DNA from 2 places in the Mesorhizobium sp. 131-2-1 genome. Region 1 is predicted to be linked to the other one. Evidence: riboswitches for the same ligand, from Rfam matches in the RefSeq annotation. Region 1 holds a riboswitch; the other holds the start of a gene.
The links. Region 1 has a riboswitch for cobalamin ahead of JG743_RS30660 (5-methyltetrahydropteroyltriglutamate--homocysteine S-methyltransferase). Riboswitches for the same ligand answer to the same signal wherever they lie in the genome.

Region 1 (4,446 bases):
CACGCTGCCAGCTGCCGGTTCTTCTACTGCAGTTCCGGTGGCTGGCGTCCCGGAAGCATTGCTCGGGCAGCCTAAGGCCGGCCCTCCGCCCTGCTCCATGGGACCCGCGGCGAGGTGCCGGGCTTCAGCTCGGCAAGATGCGGGCGGGACCTCCTGATAGAACCTGACGCCGAGCCTGCCCCTGTCTGCCTCTGCGATGGCGGTCCGCTTCAGTCTTGCATGCATCGTTTGTCTCCGCTCGCCGATCCGGCTCCCCGGAGCCGGGACGGAAGGGGTGGGCGGCAAATGCGACCGTAAGGGCCGCCGTCCAGGCGGACCGCATCCGAAGGACCGGAACGAAGAGAAGGACCCGAAGCGAGAGTGAAGGGTTGCGGGATGCCGCGGCAGGCCTAGAAGGGAGTGCCGCCTACCCTGCGCCGCCGGGAAACGCCCAACATAGAAGAGCCGCGCGGGTCTGACGAGCCGCGCCAGGCGGGAGCCGAATGGCTGAGACGCCTGAGCTTTGCCTTAGAAAAGCGGTCCGGCAGCCGTTGCGCGGCGAGGCGCCGACGCCAGCTATGACCGCAGGCTCAACAGAATCCCGCAAGGATCAGCCTCAAGCACCGCAGTTACGTCGAGAAACTCAATGATATCGAGACGCCGCTCTCCACCCTCATACTTGGCCACGAAGGATTGCGGCCGGCCAAGCTTCTCGGCCACCTGCGCCTGGGTCATGCCTTTGGCCTTGCGCAGCGATATCAACTGGGCCAGAAACCGCTGGTGGCGGGCAGATCGAAGTGATTTGGGCATGTAGCCGAACCGGTCAGATAAAGACCGGCTCAGCCACTAATCCCGGTTCCGGATTATCCCATTTTGGGATATACTGCCTTGAATCCACCTATCAACAGGCGAGGTTCGCGGCAGAGATGAATCGATCGACGGGAACAGATGGGACTGAAAGCTCGACACTGCTCGATGACGTCCCGTGGTCAGACAGCATCACGATTTACGACAGGCAGCATGCCACCATTTACCTGCGCATCCTCGACGCCTGCGCCGACAATGCCAGCGTAGAGGAAATGGCCGAACTCATTCTCGGCATCGACCCCGTCCTTGAACCGGTGCGCGCCCGCAAGGCTGTTCGCAGCCATATCGACCGGGCGAACTGGATGGTAACGACCGGCTACAAGGAACTGTTCGCCGGCTGACGCACGGCTGGAACTGTCACGTTTTCAGGCAGGGAACTCACGACAATCTCCATTCCTGAACGCAGGGCCGGAGACGCGCACCGAATGCAGCCGTTCAGTCGGCTTGGATGCGCCTTCCGATCAGCACTTCAACGATCTCGCGACGCGAAGGTCCGGCGAGCGATCCGTCGAGACCCATAGAACGACGCTTAAACGAAGCCGCTTTCGGCGGAAACGAGCCGGCAAGCGATTCGCTGTAAGCACAGGACGTACTTGAGCGCCACGGGCTTCGCTTCAACGCCGCCGCGCACGTGAAGCTAACCTGTCAGTGAATCGAAAAAAGCCGAACGGGCCAAGCGGCCAATTGCCTGCTTGGTGGTCGTCACCCCAAGCTTCCCGCGAGCGTTGCCCAGATGAAAGGCGGCCGTTCGCTGCGTGATCCCGAGGATGCAGCCGATCTCCCAATCGGACTTGCCTTGTACTGCCCACTGCAGGCACTCGTATTCGCGCGGCGTCAGCAGGACACCATCGATCACTCGATCGGCGGACAGTTTGCGGCGAACAAACATATGAAAACAGGTCGCGATATACCGGAGACCTTCTTCGTGGCGTTCTGCGGCGCGAAAAAATACAGCGTCGGGCTTGTCTGCGGCAAAGGTTATCGCAGCAAAATTCCCTCGGCGGTCGATAATCGGGATCGTCATGCCGCAGCAGATGCCAAACTGCGCCGCTTCTTCAAAAACCTGAGCCCCTGCAGCCTCCTCGCCGTTCAGATCGGATCGCCATCGAAACGGGCATCCGCCACTGCGTGCGCGCACGATGACCGGGTCAACACTCTGATACCGGTTCTCAAGATAACGTGCTGTCCAGGGCGCCGGATAATTCGAGATCAGCGTGGGTTTGCCATCAGACCGCGGGGAAAAGGAGAAATAGGCGAAAGTGAGCAGATCGAGTCCAGAGGCGACATCGGCCAGGGCGCCGCGGAGATCAGCCTCATCGACGCTTTCGGAAAGCCGTTCCAAGAATCTCTCGAAGACAGTCTGCATCTCTCCCCTTTTCAGCTCCTTCCCTTGGCTCTCCGGCAACGTGTCATTTGAAAGGTGACGGTGCGGAAGAGGTCCGTGACGCTCTTGCGAGAGCATTGCCGCAAACCGCGCCAACTGGCGCCAGTGGCCTCAGACATTGGCACAAGCCAAGTGCTTTCATATAAGGTCCAGCCGTGCTGAATCGGGATGGTGCCCCCAACCGGATCTGAAATTCCCTGCCTCGGTGTAGACGCTGCGATGCCTGAGGAAGCTCTCGCGGTCTGGCCGTACAGGTGAAGGGGCTCCATTCGGTCGAAGCTCAAATACAGATTTGACCTTTTTAGGATAAATGCGCACGCGGACGAGTGGTACGCCGGTTCGACTGGAAGGTCACGTTTCTGACGATTGCCTCAGAAAATGAAAGCTCGCGTGAACGCGTTTCGTGAAGGTTGAGTCCGTCCATGCAAAAGCGCGATTCTCGCGAACTACAACCGCATTGGTCGACATCATAGTTCACAGGCTGCACCTGCCAGTTCCTCGCTGGTCGCAGTATACATTGCCGCGAGTGTTTCCGGCTTCGACAGCCAAGCGCCGTTCCCATCATCTTGCGGAAGGTCCGGCGGTGTAGCCCCTGTAAGTTGCGCCTATCATCCGTGACTCCAGAGTGGTGGAGTGATGCCATTAGGTTAATTTTGGAAGTGCGGCAATGGACGGCGCAATCGCGTCCTATAAGGCAGTATTCCTGCGAAAACGGCCAGCGCTTCGCAGGCTATCACAGACCTAGACATCGCGTAGAGATGACCCTTCTTGAGCCGCTTAAAAAAGCAACCGCCTGGCTTGTCTCGTCATCGTGACTATGGACGGCTGCCCGCCAGCCCAGGTCGCCCCAATCGTAGAAAACAGCACGCCGGTCGTGACCACTGGAGCCAACCGAACGGGCCGCCCAGCACCCGCCCCGCTTTTCCATCTCCGCAGCGGAGCGGGAAGCCGGTCGATGCCGGCGCTGCCCCCGCAACTATTAGAGGCGAGCCGACCCCACTCATGTCACTGAGGCGAACAGCCTCGGGAAGACGGGTAGAGGCTATGACCCCCGAGCCAGGAGACCTGCCACGGCGAACTATTGTCCACGGGCGGGGTGTCTCGGTGGCCGCTGCAGCCCGGCGTTCGTATCGGCCTACTGGCGCCTTCGTTGCCCCCCACGCCAACCATCGGGGTATCGCATGACTCTCTCTCAGCAAATTCCTGTAGCAACGCTTGGTGTGCCGCGTATTGGTCGTAGGCGGGAATTGAAATTCTCGCTTGAAAGCTATTGGTCAGGATAGTCTTGCGCTGCCGAGCTTCTCGCGACGGCAAAGGCGCTCCGAGCCGCGAGCTGGGAGGAGCAGCGCGATCGCGGTGTGTCGAAAATCCCGTCGAACGACTTTTCGCTCTACGACCATGTACTCGACACCGCCGCCGTTGTCGGCGCCCTGCCGTCCCGCTACGCACGGAATGGCGGCGAGGTCCCACTCGACATCTATTTCGCCATGGCCCACGGCAACCAAGGTCAGACGGAGAATTGCGACTCTGGTCAGGAGCATGCGCCTTGCCCTGTGCTCCTGGTCCCGGTCCCGATAGCGTCGGGCAGTCCTTATTGGCTCGTCTCGCCACAGGCAGCGCCGGTCGCGGCGACATGATTAACCTGCGCGCTCATGGAGAGAACATCTGATGCCGATCTCCTGTGCGAGATGATTGGCTTCGCCCGCCGAGCGGCTGATGGAGACGGAGTGGGCGAATTCGCTATAACTTTTCTGATATCGAACTGGAGCCATTTAGATGTCACTTCTTGAGAAGTTCGAACGATATCCGCTGACCTTCGGCCCGACCCCGATCGAACATCTGCCGCGCCTGAGCGCCGCGTTGGGCGGAAAGGTGCAGATTTACGCAAAACATGACGACTGCAATTCCGGTTTCGCCATGGGCGGGAACAAGCTGCGAAAGCTCGAATACATCGTGCCGGACTCTCTTCGCATCGGCACCGATACGCTGGTGTCTATCGGCGGCGTCCAGTCGAATCATACACGCCTGGTCGCGGCGACGCGGCCAAGATCGGCATGAGGTGCGTGGTGATCCAGGAGAAATGGATGCCGCACCATGATGCGGTCTACGACCGGGTCGGCAACATCCTGCTGACGCGCCTGATGGGCGCGGACAGCCGGCTTGTCGACGACGGCTTTGATATCGACATCCGCAAAAGCTGGGAGGACGCTATTCAG
Region 2 (4,446 bases), 3.4 Mb from region 1:
GGCTCAGGCTCGCCTGGCTGATCGCTTTCGGCCGCTCCTGCTTCTGGACGACGTTCTTCGTCTATGGGCCGCTGTTCATGGTGATCACCGGCGAGGGCAAGCTCGCCGGTGGCCTGCTGGTTTCGGCGGGCAACGCGCTTTTGTTCATGGCGATCTTCTGGGGCAGGGCGGGAAAGCGCTTCGGCGGCCGGCGCACGATGACCTTCGCCTATTTCGCCATGTCGGCGATGTTGCTTGCGGCCGGCGCGGTCGGCGAGACGGCGCCGCTGCTCACCGGCGCCCTGCTTTTGTGCGGCGCCTTCTTCACCATCGCGCTCGACGCGCTCGGCTCGACCGCCTTCATGCGTTCGGTCAGGTCCTACGAGCGGGCGCAGATGGCTGCGGTCTATCGCACCTATCTCGACTTTTCCGAGCTGACGCCGCCGCTCGTCTATTCGGTGGTGCTGACGTTTTTCGGCCTCGGGTCGGTGTTCGCCACACTTGGCCTGCTGGCGGCCGCTTGCGGTTTCGTCACCTGGCGGTATCTGCCGAAGTCGCTCTGACGCTCAGGGCTTGGCAGGCTGCGCCGCATGCCGGGCGCGCACCCATTCGTGGAAGCGGTGCAGATCGTACTCCTCAGGCATCAGCACGCCGGCCTCGTGGCGCCTGGAGCGCAGGCCCTTCTGGTTGACCTCGCAGATCGCCGCGTCTTCCTCCAGCACCTGCCTGCCGAAGGCGACGATGTTGTCGATGTCGGCCTCGGGCGAGCCAATCGCCTCGGCCGGAAACAGCCATTCGGCGGTGAGTTCCGTCTGCTCCGGGCCGAGCGGCGTGAGCCGCACGGTGCGCACATAGTCGACATGGCCGACGATGAACATCGAGGGGAGCGAGGTCGCGTAGGTCTGGCCGGCGGCGCGCTCGGCCGGCGTCAGGCCGGAAAAGACCGGACCGTGCACATGCCCGTCGCGCGACCAGGTCTCGGCGCCGGCGCACAGGCCGCCGGAGAACTCCGGCGCGTCATTGTCGGCGTGGCGCGCCCATTCGGGATCGTCGTGCCTCGACATCAGGCCGCGGCCATAGATCGGTACCAGCCGCGACAGGTCCTTGTGGACGCCGGGGCAGTGCAGGCACTCGTTGAAATTCTCCCAGAAGATCTTCCAGTTGCAGTTCATCACCTTGCGCAGCGCATGGCCGGCGACCAGCGTCTCCAGCGGCCAGTTGGCGAGGCTGCCGGAAGCCCGATCGAAGGAGGCTTCCGCGGAGCCGCTGGAGTCGTCGGCGAGGTTGATGACGACGAAGCCGCGCCACACCGCGAGCGCCACGCCGTAGAGCGGGTAATCCGCCTTGTCGAAGCCTTCGGGCAGCGACTTCGACGGCACGCGCACGAGGTCGCCGCGCAGCGAATAGGACCAGGCGTGGTAGGGGCAGGTGAGCAACCTTGCCTTCAGCCGACCCTCGCCCTCCTGGCAAAGCTGCGAGCCGCGATGCCGGCAGGTGTTGTGGAAGGCGCGCAATTCGCCGGTTTCGTCGCGCAGCACGACGATCTCCTGCGTGCCGACGCGGAAGGTCCTGAATGCCAGCGGCTGGCCCAGGTCCGTTTCCCGGCAGACGAGCAGCCAGCTTCGGTACCAGATGGCATCGAGGTCGCGCCGGTAGGCTTCGGCGTCCCAATAGGCCGACGACGGCAGTGTAGGCTCTATCCGCGTCAGGCCGTTGTAGAGGTCGCGTTCCCTCGGGTCGGGCTGCATCTGTGGCTCCCTGGATGATCCAGCCGACACCCGGCCACCGTCTTTGTCAATCGTCACGCGCCACGGCCATTGTGACGTGCAATAGCCGACTCTAAGGTTGGCGCTTCACAAATCGGGTGTCCGGGGACAGTCCATGCCGCCAAGAACGATGTCGCTGACAGAGGAGCTGGTCGCACGATGCTATCGAGCTATCGAAGACAGCGGACCCGACCCCAACGCCGCGCATCTGGACGACGCCGACTATGCAGCGATGGTGGATGCGCTGGAGGCTCAGCTTCCCGCCACCGAACCGCTTTGGCTGTTCGGCTACGGTTCGCTGATCTGGAAGCCTGAAATCGATAATGTCGAGGAGCGTGTGGCGGTCGTGCGCGGCTGGCACAGGTCCTTCTGCATGAAAATGACGCGCTGGCGCGGCACCAGGGAGCGGCCTGGCCTGATGATGGCGCTGGATCGCGGCGGGCAATGCAAGGGTGTCGCCTTCAGGCTTGGCGACGCCGACCGGCGCCAGCAGCTCGACAGGATCTTGCGGCGCGAGGTGACGCTGAAACCGACCAGCTACCATCCGCGCCTGCTCACCCTTTCGAGCGATAGCGGTCCGCTGCAGGCGCTGGCCTTCGTCATCAACCGCAAGGGCACCACCTATGCCGGCCCGATTGAGGAAAAAGAGGTCGTCGAACGGCTGGCGACATCCTGCGGGCACTGGGGATCGGGCGCCGACTACCTCTACAACACGGTGAAGAACCTGGAGCAGCGCGGCATCCATGACCGCCATCTTTGGCGGCTGCAGCATCTGGTTGCCGAGCGGATTGCCGCTTCGGGCAGCTAGGCCAGATGGCGCATTTGCGCTGGTGGCCGCCGGAATTTGGTTTGCCGGGCGCGACGATTCTGCCTATAGTCCTGCCGTCGTCGGTTCCGTTTTTGGAGCCAAGAGGGAATGCGGTGCGGGCGAATTCGTCCAATGCCGTGGCTGCCCCCGCAACTGTGTGCGGTAGTCCTCTCCAAGGCCACTGAGGAATATCCTCGGGAAGGTGGGGAAGGGCGCTGATCCGCGAGCCAGGAGACCTGCCGGCGACAGCAACGTTGACTTCTATGCCCTCGGGTGGAGGGCGAAAGGACAAGACATGACGACCGCTTCCGTCTCCCTCGGCACCTCCGTCTCTTCGCAGTCGCGTTTCATGCAGCTGGCCATGGCCGCGCTGCTCGGCATTTTCGTCGTCGGCTTTGTCGGCTTCTCGCATCTCGATGCGGTCCACAATGCCGCTCACGACTATCGCCACTCGATGGCCTTTCCCTGCCACTGACGAGGATCTGACATCATGAATCTGTTTCGCAACGTCGTGTTCATCGCGGCGATTGCAGGGCTCGTGGCCGGCGTCGTCCTCGCCTGCCTGCAGGCCTATGCAACCGTGCCGCTGATCCTCAAGGCCGAAGTCTACGAACAGGCCGGCGGCGGCCATCATCATGACCATGCCGCGGCGCCTGCCGAGACCGGCAACGCCATGAGTTCCGCCGCGCCGGCCGGCAATGCCATGAGCTCTGCGGCGCCGGCTCCGGCCGAAGCCGCCGCTCCGGCGGAAGACGAAGGCTGGGCGCCGGCCGATGGCTTCGAACGCTTCGCCTTCAGCGTGCTGGCCAACATCGTCACCGGCATCGGCTTCGCGCTGGTGCTGGTCGCGGTTTCGGAATTCGCCGGCGGCATCGGCAGCTGGCGCCAGGGCGTGTTCTGGGGTCTCGCCGGCTTTGCCGTATTCACCCTGGCGCCTGGCCTCGGCCTGCCGCCGGAACTGCCGGCGATGCCGGCGGCCGAACTCCTGCCGCGCCAGATCTGGTGGACGGCGACAGTGGTCGCGACCGCCGCCGGACTTGGCCTGATCGCTTTTCGCAAGTCGCTGCCGCTGGCGATCTTGGCCGTGGCCCTGATCGTCGCGCCGCACATCGTCGGCGCGCCGCAGCCGGAAAGCTTCGAGACACCGATCCCGGAAGGCCTGCATCACCAGTTCGTGGTGGCGGTGACAGTCACCAATCTGGTGTTCTGGCTGGTGCTGGGTGGCGCCGTCGGCGTGGTGCGCGGCCGCTTCACCGGCACGGCGACCAGCCTGCGCGACAGCTTTGCCTGATCGCGCCAGCGGGACGCTGACCTTCATCCTCGGCGGTGCGCGCTCCGGCAAGAGCGCGCATGCCGAGACCCTGGTGACGGCTGGCCCGCCGCCTTGGACCTACATCGCCACCGCCGAAGCCTATGATGACGAGATGCGCGAGCGCATCGCGCTGCATCGTGGGCGGCGCAGCGAGGGCTGGATGACGATAGACGCGCCGCTCGATCTTGCCGGCGCGATCGAGGCGCTGCCCGATGGGCAGGCTGTCCTGATCGACTGCCTGACACTGTGGCTGACCAACCATATGCTGGCCGAGCACAACCTCGATGCCGAATGCCGGCGATTGACGGATTTGCTGTCGCGGCCGCGCGGGTCGTGGTTTGTTGTGTCCAACGAGGTCGGCCTGGGCATCGTGCCCGACAATGCCCTGGCAAGGCGCTTTCGCGATGCCGGCGGCCGGCTCAACCAGCAGGTCGCGGCAGTCGCCGATACCGTGCTGCTGATGGTGGCAGGGCTGCCGCTGAAGGTGAAGTGAGATGACCGAAGTCGATCCAAAGGACGAGGAGCGCCACCGCGCCAAGATGGCTAAGCGCAAGGCGGTGCAGGATGCGGAAGTGGCGGGC

Region 2: it holds a riboswitch for cobalamin, as region 1 does, so the genes downstream of both, JG743_RS14110 (CbtB domain-containing protein) here and JG743_RS30660 (5-methyltetrahydropteroyltriglutamate--homocysteine S-methyltransferase) in region 1, are expected to answer to the same signal.

Annotation. Positions count from the first base shown of each region.
Region 1 covers NZ_AP023247.1:6,363,562-6,368,007, forward strand. The annotation lists gene JG743_RS30645 (helix-turn-helix domain-containing protein) at 556-789, opposite strand; gene JG743_RS30650 (DNA -binding domain-containing protein) at 906-1,187, shown strand; gene JG743_RS30655 (LuxR family transcriptional regulator) at 1,484-2,212, opposite strand; cobalamin riboswitch at 3,173-3,296, shown strand; partial or broken gene JG743_RS30660 (5-methyltetrahydropteroyltriglutamate--homocysteine S-methyltransferase) at 3,412-3,774, shown strand; partial or broken gene JG743_RS30665 (1-aminocyclopropane-1-carboxylate deaminase) at 4,007-4,446, shown strand, end outside.
Region 2 covers NZ_AP023247.1:2,935,764-2,940,209, forward strand. The annotation lists gene JG743_RS14095 (MFS transporter) at 1-542, shown strand, start outside; gene JG743_RS14100 (aromatic ring-hydroxylating oxygenase subunit alpha) at 546-1,727, opposite strand; gene JG743_RS14105 (gamma-glutamylcyclotransferase) at 1,861-2,553, shown strand; cobalamin riboswitch at 2,618-2,811, shown strand; gene JG743_RS14110 (CbtB domain-containing protein) at 2,849-3,028, shown strand; gene JG743_RS14115 (CbtA family protein) at 3,044-3,844, shown strand; gene cobU (bifunctional adenosylcobinamide kinase/adenosylcobinamide-phosphate guanylyltransferase) at 3,837-4,358, shown strand; gene cobO (cob(I)yrinic acid a,c-diamide adenosyltransferase) at 4,360-4,446, shown strand, end outside.